DNA from 2 places in the Luteitalea sp. TBR-22 genome. Region 1 is predicted to be linked to the other one. Evidence: riboswitches for the same ligand, from Rfam matches in the RefSeq annotation. Region 1 holds a riboswitch; the other holds the start of a gene.
The links. A riboswitch is a leader RNA that binds a small molecule or an ion and turns the genes downstream of it on or off. The one in region 1 is predicted to bind S-adenosylmethionine.
Positions count from the first base shown of each region.

Region 2: another riboswitch for S-adenosylmethionine. It lies ahead of TBR22_RS17445 (hypothetical protein); the one in region 1 lies ahead of TBR22_RS25965 (hypothetical protein).

Region 1 covers NZ_AP024452.1:6,303,073-6,310,235, forward strand. The annotation lists gene TBR22_RS25955 (hypothetical protein) at 1-310, shown strand, start outside; gene TBR22_RS25960 (hypothetical protein) at 217-1,641, opposite strand; gene TBR22_RS25965 (hypothetical protein) at 1,662-1,898, opposite strand; SAM-I-IV-variant riboswitch at 1,952-2,078, opposite strand; gene TBR22_RS25970 (hypothetical protein) at 2,262-2,753, opposite strand; gene TBR22_RS25975 (porin) at 2,886-4,043, opposite strand; gene TBR22_RS25980 (sugar phosphate isomerase/epimerase) at 4,152-5,066, shown strand; gene TBR22_RS25985 (GNAT family N-acetyltransferase) at 5,191-5,757, shown strand; gene TBR22_RS25990 (UPF0182 family protein) at 5,770-7,163, shown strand, end outside.
Region 2 covers NZ_AP024452.1:4,141,570-4,148,732, reverse strand. The annotation lists gene TBR22_RS17465 (TolC family protein) at 1-380, shown strand, start outside; gene TBR22_RS17460 (efflux RND transporter periplasmic adaptor subunit) at 389-1,576, shown strand; gene TBR22_RS17455 (efflux RND transporter permease subunit) at 1,712-4,870, shown strand; gene dut (dUTP diphosphatase) at 4,968-5,393, opposite strand; SAM-I-IV-variant riboswitch at 5,455-5,588, shown strand; gene TBR22_RS17445 (hypothetical protein) at 5,645-5,932, shown strand; gene metK (methionine adenosyltransferase) at 6,058-7,163, shown strand, end outside.

The DNA.
Region 1 (7,163 bases):
CACCGCGGCCGACCCGCGGCGGCATCACGTGTCACGCGCGATCGAGGCGCTGCGCACCCTGGCGCAGGCTCGCGCCAGGGCGCAGGGGCTCGAGACCGACCCGCTGTTCGGCATCATCGTCGTCGGCGGCGACGACGTGCCGGAACCGCACCGCACGACCATCCTCGAGGGACTGCCGCACATCGAGCGCGAGCAGGCCGAGGACCTGTACGCGAACTACTGGGGAAGGATCGGCGCCGAGGCGCTCCTGCCCTTCCTTCCGTCGTCTGCGGCCACGGCGATCAGCAGGCACGCGACGACGAGGAAGTAGTAGTTGAGGAAGGCCTTCTTGCCGAAGGCGGTGAGGAGGAAGCACGTCGTGCCGAGCGCGGCCGCGAACCCGGCCGGGGTGCGAGGAGCACGCCACCACGACAGGCCGAGGCCGAGCAGGCCCGCGCCGAGCGACACGGCCATAGCGCCCTGCTTGTCGAGGGGCACACCCCACAACAGCAACTGACGCGTGAAGCTGAGCGAGTCGAGCCTGAAGGGCTCGCGCAATTGCAGCAGCACTGCCGACCTGATGAAGGCGTCGACGTCGAGCAGCGCGAGCGGCAGCGTCACCGCGGCGGCCACGAGCACGGCCTTCGCCATGAAACGCCACGGAGAGGCCGTCGTCGTCGCCGGCGCGGATCGATCGACAAGAAACGGCGCGAACGCCAGGGCGAGCACCATGTGCTGCTTGGAGGCGACGAGCAACCCGAGCGGCAGCCATGCCCTGCTCGGCCAGCGACGCGCGGTGACCACCGTGAGCGCGAGCAGCACGATCGGGAACGGCTCGGTCCAGCCCTGCTCGAGGTGGAACACGAGGCGGGGCGCGAGCAGGAGCGCGGCCGCGGCGAGCAGCGCCGGCTCGGTGCCGAGGCTCACGATCAGGGCGAGCGTGATTGCCATCGCCAGCACCTCGCTGTAGCGCAGGTCGCCGAGCACGGCGTATCCCGGCCAGGCGAGCGCCAGGCTCAGCGGCGGGTACGGAAACCCGAAGAGCACGCGCTGCCCGTCGCGCATCTCCCTGGCGTAGAAGGGCGACTTCTCGTCGTAGATGTTGGCGAAGGTGATGCCGTACGGGCTGTGTCCGCGCGCCACTGCGGCAAACGCGTCCTGGTGCACCGGGATGACGTCGATGTGCGGTTCTGGCGATTCGCGAACGGTCCAGGCGCCGACCCACAAGCCGACAGCCATCAGCACCGCGGCAGCCAGACGGCGCGCGGCGCGCCCGTGCGTGGCGCGCACGGTCAGCGCCGTCACCAGGGCGACGGCCACCGCGATGAGCAGTGTCGGGTGCGCCCACGGCCGGGGGTCGGCCATGTAGCGCGCCAGCGGCGCGCTCACCAGCGCGACAGCGCTGACCAGCACGCCCACCGTGAGCAGGGCGCTCGTCACCGCCCCGTCAAGTTCGTCGTCGGTGCTCCACGGCCAGGTGATCCCCGACACGCCCAGCAGCGTCGCCACGAGCGCGAGCCCCAGCCACGCCAGCGCCGGCGGATGGTAGAAGCCGTCCGACAGCTGAAGCGTGAGGCTGAGTCCCACCGCACCGACGACGAGCCAGGGTCGCGACAACTGCCGCACCGAGGCAGGGTGACCCAGCGCGGCGCGCTTGCGCAAGCAGAGCTTTCTGTCGGCTTCTACTGTCCAGTCCTGCTCAGGACCACCCAGCCGCGCGCCACGAGATCGTCATCGCCAGCCAGGGTGTCGAGGGCCCACAGCGCGGGCGGTCGCACGATCGGCGCGGCCACCGTCACCGGCAGCGTCGCGTGCGCGAGTCGCGGCACGGCAGCGTGCAACGGCGAGTGTGACTGGAGCGGGCGACGGCTGGCGCGAGCAAAGCGGGGGGTGCGTTCCGGGCGGGGATCAAGGCACATGACGGACTCCTCGTGAACAACGACCTGTCCGGAGGCGCGTCATGCCGGTGAGGCACGGAACACGTTCTTGCGACAGCTCCTGCTGTCGCCACATCGATGCCTGTCGTGCGGGCATCGGGGCACCCTGGCGTGTCTGCCGGGGTTGCCGGGCGCGTCACCGCGCCACTCCGGATGTACGAGGAGGATGGTGCCACCCGTCGGGCGACGTGCCAAGCGATTCGGGTGTCATGCGGCGCGCTATGACGGAGGACGGCGCGCGGATGGGGAACGCGGATCGCGGATCGCGGAAAGGGGGAGGGAGGAAGGGACAGTGGGTCCGCGCGCCGGGAGCGGCGGCACGGACCCACGTCGACGTGGCGCGCGCTAGCGGCGCTTGGTCGCCTTGCCCTTGCGCGCGGCCTTGCGGCCCGCGGTGGCCTTCCTGGACGACGTCTTGCGGGCCGCGGCCCTCGACGCCGTCTTCTTCCCTGCCGACTTCTTCGCGGCAGCCTTCGGCGCGGCCTTCTTCGTCGAACGGGCCTTGGCGGCCTTGCGCGTCGCCTTGACGGCCTTCCTGGCGGGCGCCTTCTTCGCAGCCTTCCGGGAGGACTTCTTCGCGGCCTTGCTGGCGGACTTCCTGGCGGCCTTGCCGGCGCGACTCGACTTCTTCGCGGCAGCCTTCTTGGCGGCCTTCTTCGGGGCGGCCTTCCTTGCCGCCTTCTTGACGCCGGCCTTCTTCGCCGACTTGCGCGCGGACTTCTTGCGGCCCTTCGGGGCAGCAGCCGCGACCGGGGCGGCGGGCGCGGCCTCGGGGGCCGGCGTCGCCTCGGGGGCCGGCGTCGTCCCGGCGTCGATCGTCTCGTTCACGTCGCTCATCGTGCCTCCCATGCACATGCGCCCGTCGATACGGGCTAATCGGTCCTTGCTCGCAGTGTCGGTCCCGCGGAAGGAGATCTGTAGGAACTGCGCTGAAGGATAAACCCTTTCGCCGATGCTGCAACGCGAAAATCAGAACGTCATCTCCCATTGCACGCGCGTGCGAAGCGCGGTGTCGCGCGAACCGGTCGGCGTCGTGAAGCGGAGTCGACCCACGTCGGCGCTGATCTTCACGCGATGCCCGCGCAGGAACCAGTTGGCGCCCATGAGGCGCTCCTCCTGGTGATCGGCGTCGAGGGCCGCGTCCGGATCGACGATCGCGACGCGCGTCGCGAACTCCAGCGGTCGCGGCAGCCGCGCCCAGATCGTCGAGGCCATCACGCCGCCCTGCCCGTATCCGCCGACAAGCACGCGCGTGTCGCCCGACACGGTGCGCGTCACCACCTTGCGGTGCAGTTCGCCCTGCAGCGACAGGCCTCGCCACCTGACCACGCCATCGAGCGCGTACTGTCGGGTGCGGAATCGATCGCCGGGTCCTGGCGGGAGCACCGGCAGCGACACGCCGACGCCCGAACCTGCATAGAACGCGTAGGCACTCTCGGTGCGGGCCGCGGTGCCGCCGATCGCCACGCGCAGGTCGGGCGATCGGCCCACGTCGCCCTGCTCGAGATCGACCTCGCGTCCTGCGTACGGCCACTCGTACCGGGCGAGCCACACCGGCAGGGCCGCCCCGCCGCGGGCATCGACGCCACGCAGCGCGCTCGCATACCAGGTGCCGCCCCAGGGCCGTTTCGCGCCCAGCCGGCCCGACACCTGTACGCCCTGCTGGCGGCCGAGCGTGAACCAACGGTCGAGGATCGATCGATCGACGAGCTGCTGCGCCGACGACGAGGTCATGCGCTCGCGGTTCATCTCGGCCTTCCAGCGCCCCGCACGAGCCCGCAGCCAGGACCGCACCTGCCACGTGACGCTCAGGTCGCGGACCCGCTCCTCGACGAAATCGGCCTGGAACTGGTAGCGCAGCGCCGGCGAGAACAGCTGGCCGTTGACGCGCAGCCGCGATCGGAACAGCCGGAAGTCGTCGGTGCGCACCGTGGTCACCTGCTCCGGCGTCGCCGGCACGATGGCGAACGGCGTGGTGAACCGGACCTGGTTGCGGAAGCCGACCGTGGCGTCGGTGCGGCCATCCGGCGTGGAGAGCCGCAGCCCGCCGTCGCCGTACGTGACCGGCTGTGCCCCGGCAACCGAGCCGCAGGCGAGCAGTGCGAGGAGCAGACACGGGAGCCGCAAGGGCCTTCAGGATACAGAGGTAGGGCGTGGGACACGCCGCCCTACCTGTGCGCGTGCGGTGCCTCTATACTCGCCAATACTCGTCGCAACTTTCCCAAGGAGTCGTCCATGCGTCTGTTCCACACCCTGCTCGCCGCGTCGGCCGCCGCCGCGCTGGTGGTCGCCGGATCGGTGGCCCCCGAGGCGTCCCTGTCGGCCGCCGGCGCCGCGCTCGCGCAAGGGGGCCCGTACAAGAACCCCATCGCGCTTCAGCTCTACAGCTTCCGCGAAAGCTTCAAGACCAACGGCGTGCCCGCGACGCTGGCCAAGGTCAAGGGCATGGGCTTCACGCACGTCGAGCTCGCCGGCACCTACGGCCTGACGCGCGAGCAGTTCAAGACTGAACTCCAGAAGGCCGGCCTCACGCCGATTTCGATGCACACCGACATCAAGGCACTGGCCGACCCTGCCGCCTCGGCCAAGCTGCTCGACGACGCGAAGTTCTTCGGGCTGAAGTACGTGGGCAACGCGTGGTTCCCTCATGAAGGGACCTTCGACGAAGCCGACGCCAAGGCGGCGATTGCGGCCTTCAACGCGGCCGGCAAGAACGTCGCCGCCGCCGGCATGCAGTTCTTCTATCACCCGCACGGGTTCGAGTTCGCGCCTGGCACGGCCAACCGGACGCTGTTCGACATGGTGCTGGCGCAGACCGATCCCAAGGCCGTGAAGTTCGAGCTCGACATCTTCTGGGCCCACCATGGCAGCGCCGACCCGGTGGCCCTGCTCAAGGCGCACCCCGACCGGTTCGTGCTCACGCACATGAAGGACATGAAGCCGGGCACCAAGAAGGACTTCACCGGCCACGCGCCCGACGACACCAGCGTCGCGCTCGGCACCGGCGAGGTGAACGTCAAGGGCGTCGTCGAGGCGGCCCGCAACACCAGCGTGCAGTGGCACATCATCGAGGAGGAGTCGCACGAGCCGGAGAAGAACGTGCCGGCCGGGCTGGCGTACCTCAAGTCGCTGGCCGCGGGGCCCAGGTAGACACAGGGAGGGCGCGGTGCCCCACTGCGCGCAGGTAGGGCGCGGTGTCCCACCGCGCCGTCAGTTGAGCTGACGGACAAACGGCGCGGTCGGAGACCGCGCCCTACCTACCTTCAGGGACCGCATGGCTGCACCGCTCCACCTGCTCGACGCCCTGCCGATCCGGACCGAGCGGCTGCTCCTGACCAGGCTCGACGCCTCGCACCTGCCGGCCCTGGCGGCGATGCTGGCCGACCCGATCGTGATGCGCTTCTTCCCGCGCGTCATGACGCTCGACGAATCGCAGCAGTGGCTCCGGCGGACGATCGACCGCTATGCCCTGCACGGCACCGGGCTGCTGGCCGTGCTGCGCGAGGACGCCCGTGGTGGCGATCCCGAGTTCCTCGGCGACTGCGGCGTGCTGGTGCGCGACTTCGGCGGCCGCACGCACCTCGAGCTGGGGTACCACTTCGCGCGGCACGCCTGGGGTCGCGGCTATGCCACCGAGGCGGCCGCGGCGAGCCTGCGGCTCGGCTTCGGCGCCACCGATGCCCGCGAGATCGTGGCGCTGATCCGTCCCGAGAATGCCCCGTCGCAGCGGGTCGCCCGGCGCCTGGCGATGCACCGGGAGGGGGCCGTGCTGCACAACGGCCTCGTGCACGACATCTGGCGGATCGGCCGGCAAGAGGCCGGCGCACTCGCCCTACAATGAGCGGGTCGCCTCATGGCCCTTCGAGACATCCCCCGCGCTCCCCTGATCGCCCTCGGCCTGATCCTGCTGATGGCGATCCCGTCGTTCGCGGAGTTCTACACCGACTGGCTGTGGTTCGAGGAGGTGGGCTACACCGGGGTCTACCTCAAGTCGATCACCGCGCGCTCGGCGATGGGCAGCGTCGTGTTCCTGGTCGCCGGCGCCTTCCTCGCCTTCAACCTCTTCGTCGCGCTCAGCGCCGTCCCGCTCCGCAACATCGTCGTCGTCACGCCCGAGGGGCCGCGCACCATCTCGCTGCAACCACGGCGGCTGCGCCCGGTGGTGTGGCTCGTGTCGGGGCTGCTGGCGCTGCTGATGGCCGGCTACGCGTCGACGGGCTGGAGCAGCTACCTGGCGTACCGGCAGGCCGTGCCGTTCGGACAGGTGGACCCGGTGCTCGGGCGCGACGTGTCGTTCTACCTGTTCCAGTGGCCGTTCCTGTCGCTGGCGCAGCAGCTGTTCTTCCTGATCGCGCTGCTCGCCGTCGTCGCCACCGCCGCGGCCTACGCGCTGGCCGGGAACCTGGGCCTGCGGATCGGCCGGGGCATGTTCATCACCGAGAGCACGCGCCGGCACCTCTCGATCCTGGTCGGGCTGCTGCTGCTGGCGCTCGCGCTGGGCGACTGGCTGGAGATTCCGCAGCAGCTCTTCGAGCCGTCGGGCATCATCACCGGCGCGTCGTACACCGACGTCCACGCGCGCATCCCGGCGCTGCGCGTGCTGGCGCTGGTCGGCGTGGCGGGCGCGCTGCTGGCGCTGGTGCAGGCCTTCAGCGTCAGGCTGTGGCCGATTGCCCTGGCAGTGGGCGGCTATGTCGCCGTGTCGATCGGCGGCACCGTATACGCGACGATCGTGCAGCGCGTGTACGTCGCGCCGAACGAGCAGGTGCGGGAGACGCCCTTCATCCAGCACAACATCACGGCGACGCGCGAGGCCTTCGGGCTCAACGCCGTCGAGGAGCGGCAGCTCTCCGGCGACGCGACCCTGACGCGCGCCGACCTCGACCGCAACGCCGACACGATCGACAACGTGCCGCTGTGGGATCACCAGCCGCTGCTCGACACGTTCTCCCAGATTCAGGAGATCCGCACCTACTACGACTTCGTGTCGGTGGACAACGACCGCTACACGATCAACGGCCGGCGCCGGCAGATCATGCTGTCGGCGCGCGAGCTGAACTCGGAGAGCCTGCCGAACCGGACGTGGATCAACGAGCAGCTCACGTTCACCCACGGCTACGGGCTGACGCTCGGGCCGGTCAACGAGGTGACGCCCGAGGGCCTGCCGATCCTCTTCATCAAGGACCTGCCGCCGCAGTCGGTCGTCGACCTGAAGGTCACCGAGCCGTCGATCTACTTCGGCGAGCT
Region 2 (7,163 bases), 2.2 Mb from region 1:
AGCTCGATCAACGCAGCGCCCGCGCGACCTGGGAAGCGGCGCGCGCCGCCTGGGATGCCTCGGCGGGCACCGTGGAGGAGGCGCAGCGCGCCTACCAGATCGCCGACGTCCGATACCGCGAGGGCCTCTCGACGCAGCTCGAACTGAACGATGCGCGGCTCGCGCTCGAGCGGGCCGAGGCAGCGCGGGCCCAGGCGGCGCGGGACCTGCAATTGACGCGCGCCCGCCTCGCCCTGCTGCCCGACCTGCCGATTGGCGCCGCCAGCGGCGGCGGCGCGACGGCGACGGCAGTGGCGGCGGGCAACGCCCAGCCGCCGCAGGGATCGGCCAGCCAGGCCACCGCGGCCACGGCGACGCAGACGACGGGGACACGGCAATGAGGAACGTGATGAACGCACATGCGCGGCACCGCCGCATCGACCTGACCGCGGCGCTCGCCGGAGTGGCCGCCACGCTCGTGCTCGCCGCCGGCTGCGGCAATGGCGCGGCCAAGGAAGCGGAGGCCAAGGCCGCCGCGCCCGCGGCGCCGCCCGTGCTCGACATCGGCAAGGAGAACACGGTGCGCGTCACGCTTGACGACATCCGCACCGGACCGGTGATCTCCGGCACCCTCGCGCCCAAGGACCAGGCCACCGTGCGGGCCGAGGTCGGCGGCTCGGTCCTGTCGGTCTCGGCCGAGCAGGGCCAGGCCGTCCGGCGCGGACAGGTGCTCGCGCGCATCGAAGCGCGCACGGCCGGCGAGGCCGTCACCTCGGCCGAGTCGTCGGTGCGCTCGCAGGAGCAGGCGCTCGAGCTCGCCAAGCGCGAACTGGCCCGCGCCGAGAAGCTCGTCTCGGCCGGCGCCGTGGCGGAGCGCGCCGTCGAAGCCGCGCGCAACGAGGTGGTGCGCCTCGAGTCCGAGGTCGCCGGGGCCCGCAGCCGCCTGCTGAACGCGCGCGAGGCGCTCGGCGATGCGACGGTCACCGCGCCGATCAGCGGCGTGGTGGCCGAGCGTCCCGTCAACGCCGGCGACGTCGTGGCGCCGGGCACGGCGCTGTACACGATCGTCGACCCGACCAGCATCCAGTTGGAGGCGTCGGTGCCGTCCGAGTCGCTGGCCGCGGTGCGCGTGGGGGCGCAGGTGACCTTCCAGGTGCGCGGCTATCCCGACCAGGCGTTCACCGGCCGCATCGAGCGCGTCAGCCCGACCGCGGACCCCACCACGCGTCAGGTGCCGATCTGGGTCACCGTCGACAACCGTAGCGGTCGGCTGGTGGCGGGGCTCTTCGCCGACGGGCGCGTCACCCAGGAGGAGCGTCGCGGCCTGGTGTTGCCGCTCAGCGTGATCGCCGACCCGGAGACGCAGCCGTCGGTGTTGCGCATCCGCGGCGGCAAGGTCGAGAAGGTCAGCGTGCGGCTCGGCCTGGTGGACGCGCAGAACGAGCGGGCCGAGGTGGTGGAGGGACTCGCCGACGGCGACGTGCTGCTGACCGGCGTGGCGCAGGGCGTGACACCCGGCACGCAGGTGCGCGTCACCGACCGATCGCAGGCCGCCGCCCCGGCCGCGACGCCGGCATCGGCCGCGCCCAAGTCGTAGGCGAACGGCAGTCGGCAGTCGGCAGTCGGCAGTCGGCATTGGCAGTGGGATCGGGGGCGGTGCGGTCCGGGCGATGCGTCGCCCGGTGCCCGGTTCCCGGTGCCCGGTACCCGGAATCTGTAAGGAGACCCTGCAGTGTTCATCTCCGATTTCGCCATCAAGCGGCCCACGGTCACCGTCGTCGCGATGCTGGCGCTCGTGGTCTTCGGCTTCTTCGCGCTGCTGAAGCTCGAGGTCGACGAGTTCCCCGAGATCGCTCCGCCCGTCGTGTCGGTCGCGCTGCCGTTCCCCGGTGCGTCGCCCGACCAGGTCGAGCGCGACGTGATCGATCCGATCGAGGAAGGGATCTCGAGCATCAGCGGGCTGAAGAAGCTCGACTCGCAGTCGCTCGACAGCTTCGGCCTGATCGTCGCCGAGTTCGAGTTCGGCAAGGAGCCGGCCGAGGCGGTGCAGGAGATCCGCGACAAGATCTCCGAGATCCGCAACGAGCTGCCGCAGGAACTCGAGGAGCCGATCCTCAAGCGCTTCGACCCGAACGACTTCCCGATCGTGACGCTGGCGCTGACGTCGACCAACCTCACGGGCGCCCAGCTCACGCAGATCGCCGATCCGGGCGTCACCAACGAACTGCGCGGCATCCGCAACGTCGCGGAGGTCGTGGTGGTCGGGGCGATCGAGCGGGAGATCACCGTCGAGATCGACCCGACCGCCATGCAGACGGCCGGCGTCAGCGTCGGCCAGGTCGTCGCCGCGCTGCAGTCGCAGAACCTTGCGGTGCCGGTGGGACGGCTGCAGGGCGGCATCAGCGAGCGGACCATCCGCCTGCGTGGCCGCCTGCAGACGCCGAACGAGTTCGGGCAGATTGCCATCAGCCAGGCCGGCGGGCGCATCGTCAGGCTGGCCGACGTGGCGCGCGTCTACGACGGCGCCGAGGAGCCCCGGACCGGCGCGGCCTTCAACAGCGCCAACGCCGTCGGCATCGAGGTCAAGAAGACGACCAACGCCTCGACGACCACCGTGAGCGCCGCGGTGATCGAGAAGGTGCGCGAGGTGCAGAAGACGCTGCCGCCCGGCGTCGAGCTCAAGCTGATTCGCGATGCCGGGGCGCGCGTCGAGGCGTCGGTCGAGAGCGTGCAGTCGGCCCTCATCGAGGGCGCCGTGCTGACGGTGATCACGGTGTTCCTGTTCCTGAACTCGTGGCGCTCGACGGTGATCACCGGCCTGGCGCTGCCGGTGTCGGTGCTGGCCTCGTTCATCACCGTGCTGATGTTCGGGTTCAAGCTCGAGACGATGTCGCTGCTCGGCCTGTCGCTGGCCATCGGCATCCTGATCGACGATGCGATCGTCGTGCGCGAGAACATCGTCCGCCACGTCGAGATGGGCAAGGACCACTACACGGCGGCCCGCGAAGGCACGTCGGAGATCGGGCTGGCGGTGGCGGCCACGACGCTGTCGATCGTCGTCGTGTTCGTGCCGATCGCCTTCATGGGCGGCCTGGCGCAGCAGTGGTTCGCGCCGCTCGCGCTGACCATCGCCTGCTCGGTGCTGGTGTCGCTGTTCGTGTCGTTCTCGCTCGACCCGATGCTGTCGGCGTACTGGCCCGATCCGCACATCCCGATCGAGCAGCGCAGCTTCATCTCGCGGGGGCTCGATCGGTTCAACCGCTGGTTCGACCGACAGGCCGACCGGTACAAGGGGCTGATCCGCTGGGCCCTGCGGCACCGCCTCGCGATGGTGCTGCTGACCATCGCGTCGTTCGTCGGCGCACTGGCGCTGCCGGCGCTCGGCCTGGTGGGCGGCGCCTTCCTGCCCGTCTCGGACAACTCGGAGTTCCAGGTGGTGGTGACCACGCCGCCCGGCTCGAACATCGAGTACACGAGGCTGAAGACGCAGGAGGTCTCGACCATCGCCCGCTCGCTGCCGGAGGTCGCCTACACCTACACGAGCATCGGTGGCCAGACCGAGTCGGTCGACGAGGGGAACGTGTTCATCAAGCTGACGCCGCGCGCCGAGCGGACGCGTCGCCAGGAGGAGGTGGCGGCCGACCTGCGCGCCAAGCTGCTGCACCTCGGTGGCGTGGAGGCGTGGATCAACACGAACTTCTTCGGCAACTTCAAGCAGATCCAGCTGCAGCTGACCGGCCCCGACGCGCAGCAGCTGTCGGTGCTGGCCGAGCGCATTCGCGACGAGGTGCGCCAGGTGCCCGGCGCGGTCGACGTCGGCCTCTCCACCAAGGGTCGCAAGCCCGAAGTGGACGTGCTGATCGATCGCGGCCTGGCAGGCTCGATGGGCATCACGGTCGGGCAGGTGGCGCAGGCCCTGCGCCCGGCCTTCGCCGGCATCGACACGGGCGACTGGATCGATCCGAGCGGCGAGACGCGCGACGTCTACGTGCGCCTCGCGCCGGAGTCGCGGCAGAACATCCGCGACCTGAACCAGCTGCCGATCGGCGTGATGGGGCCGCAGGGGCCGGTGCTGATCCCGCTGGGGCAGGTGGCCCGGCTCACGCAGAACATCGGCCCGGCCCGCATCGATCACCTGAACCGGGATCGGGTGATCAAGATCGAGGCGAACACGGAAGGGCGGTCGTTCAACTCCGTGCTCAGCGACGTCACGGCGCGGGTCAACCAGAAGGTCACGTTGCCGCCGGGCTACGAACTCTCGACGGGTGGCGAGTCGGCCGACCAGGCAGAAGTCTTCGGCGGCATCCTCGCGGCGCTGGCGCTGGCCATCCTGCTGATGTACTTCGTGCTCGTGCTGCAGTTCGGGTCGTTCCTCGACCCGCTGGCGATCATGGTGTCGCTGCCGCTGTCGCTGATCGGCGTCATGCTCGCCATGCTGTTCACCAACACGACGCTGAACCTGATGAGCATGATCGGGGTCATCCTGCTGATGGGCATCGTGGCCAAGAACGCCATCCTGCTGATCGACTTCGCGAAGTACTCGATGGAGCAGGGGATGGAACGACGCGAAGCGCTGATCGAGGCCGGCCGTGTCCGGTTGCGGCCGATCCTCATGACCAGTTTCGCGCTGGTCGCCGGGATGATCCCGGTCGCCATCGGCCACGGTGAAGGCGCGGACTTCCGCGCCCCGCTCGGCCGCGCCGTCATCGGCGGCGTCATCACGTCGACGGTGCTCACGCTGCTCGTCATCCCGACGATCTACGACATCATGGCCGGCTTCCGCGACTGGGCGTTCGGCCTGTTCCGCCGCCCGAGCAAGGCGCGCAGCCATGGCCCGGCGAGCGAGCACATCGAATTGCCGGAACCGGCGGCGACGCGGGCGGGCTCGTAGGCAGGACGGCTCACGGCGCAAGGCTCAAGGCTCAGAGATCATCCAGAACAGTTCAGTGTGCTTTCTGAGCCCTGAGCCCTGAGCCCTAGCCCTGAGCCTATTTCTCTCCCGTCGACCCGAATCCCCCCCTCGACCCCTCGTCCGCCTCGTGGACGAGGGGCACGAACTCCACGCGCGGCACGCGCAGCACGAAGGCCTGGGCGATGCGGTCGCCCCTGGCGATGGCGACCGGCGCCTGCGTGTAGTTGAGGACCAGCACCCGCGCCTCGTCGGCCGGTCCGCGATAGTCGCTGTCGAGCACGCCGAGGCCGTTGGCGACGATCAGGCCTCGCCTGGGCAGGGAACTGCGCGCCACGATGGCCAGGAAGTGGCCGGGCGGCACGGCGAACACCAGGCCGGTGGGCACCAGGGCGAGTTGGCCCGGCCCGACGGTCATATCGGTGGCGGCGGCCAGATCCATCGCGGCGGCGCCGACGGTCTGGTAACGGGGCTCGGGGACGTCCCCGAGCCGGCGGACGCCCACCGTTATGGAATCATTCGTTAAATCCACGATTGTGTATCTCCACATGTGATGGTATCGTCTTCCTCGACATCCGGAGCGGCCCGCAGCAGGCGCGGGCCCGGCAACCTGGGGCGGACATCCCAAGGTGCCAGCCCGGGCGGCCCGCAAGGGCGTCCGAGGCGATGCGGTTCGAGACGAACAACTACAAAGTGTCCGGCGGGGCAACCCGCAGCCTCCGGGTGTCTTCACTTGGTAACTCAGGAGAAGACACCATGATCCCTTCCGCCACCCACACCGAATCGACGCCGGCGCTCCGTCGTCCGTCGCTGCAGGTCGCCCTCTCGCCGGAAGACCGTCGCTTCCAGCGCCTGGGGGAGAACCACCACCTCTGGCGCAACGGACGGTTCTGGTGGATCGCGTATACGGTTATCATTGACGGCTGGCGTCAGGAGCGGATTCGTCACTCGCTCAAGACGGACGACTTGACCGAGGCGCGCGTGCGCCGGGACGAGATCCTGGCCAGCGTGAGCTCCGAGGGCGTGCTGCGCCGCGTGAGCTGAGCCCGGCGCGTCATCTCGCCGCCGCCCGCGTGCCCGATCGTGCGCGCGTCGGTGGACAACGTGAACGGCTGGCACGGCGAAGCTCCGGCCCACAACTTTCGCAGCACCTGAAGGATTAGCCCCGCATGTCCCGTTTCGTTCTCACCTCGGAGTCGGTGTCCGAGGGCCACCCGGACAAGGTCGCCGACTACGTCTCCGACTCGGTCCTCGATGCCTGTCTCGCGCAAGACCCCACGTCCAAGGTGGCGTGCGAGACGCTCGTCAAGGAAGACCTCGTCGTGCTCGCCGGCGAAATCACGACCGGCGCCACGGGCCTCGACTACACGAAGATCGCCCGGCAGGCCATCCGCGAGATCGGCTACGACTGGCCGAGCGAGGTGTTCAACGCCGACGGCGTCACCGTGATCGAGAAGATCACCGCGCAGTCCAAGGAGATCAACGCCAGCGTCGTCGACAAGGCGAAGGCCGAGGAGCAGGGCGCCGGCGATCAGGGCCTGATGTTCGGCTACGCCACCAACGAGAGCCCCGAGCTGATGCCGCTGCCGCTGCTGCTCTCGCACCGGCTCACCAAGGGCCTGGCCGACGACCGTCGCAAGGCCGGCGCGTACGCGTTCCTCCGTCCCGACGCCAAGAGCCAGGTGTCGGTGCGCTACGAGAACGGCAAGCCGGTGGCGATCGAGCGCGTGGTGGTGTCCACGCAGCACACCGAGGGCAAGGACCAGGCCGAGATCCGGGCCTACGTGATCGAGGATCTCGCCCCGCGCGTCCTCGGCGAGTGGTGCCCGAAGGCCGACCTCTTCCTCGTCAACCCGTCCGGGAGCTTCGCGCACGGCGGGCCATCGGCCGATGCCGGCGTGACGGGCCGCAAGATCATCGTCGACTCGTACGGCGGCGCGGCGCGCCACGGCGGCGGCGCGTTCTCCGGCAAGGACCCCTCCAAGGTGGACCGCAGCGCGGCGTACTTCGGCCGCTACGTGGCCCGCGAGGTCGTCAAGGCCGGTCTGGCGCAGCGCTGCGAGGTGCAGTTCTCCTACGCCATCGGCGTCGCCGAGCCGACCTCGCTCCTGGTCGACACGTTCGGCACCGGCGACAACCAGGCCGCCGAGGACTTCGTGCGCAAGACGTTCGACATGCGTCCGGCCGGCATCATCAGGACCCTGGACCTGCTGCGCCCGATCTACCGCCAGACGACCAACTACGGCCACTTCGGCCGCCCGGGGCTGCCCTGGGA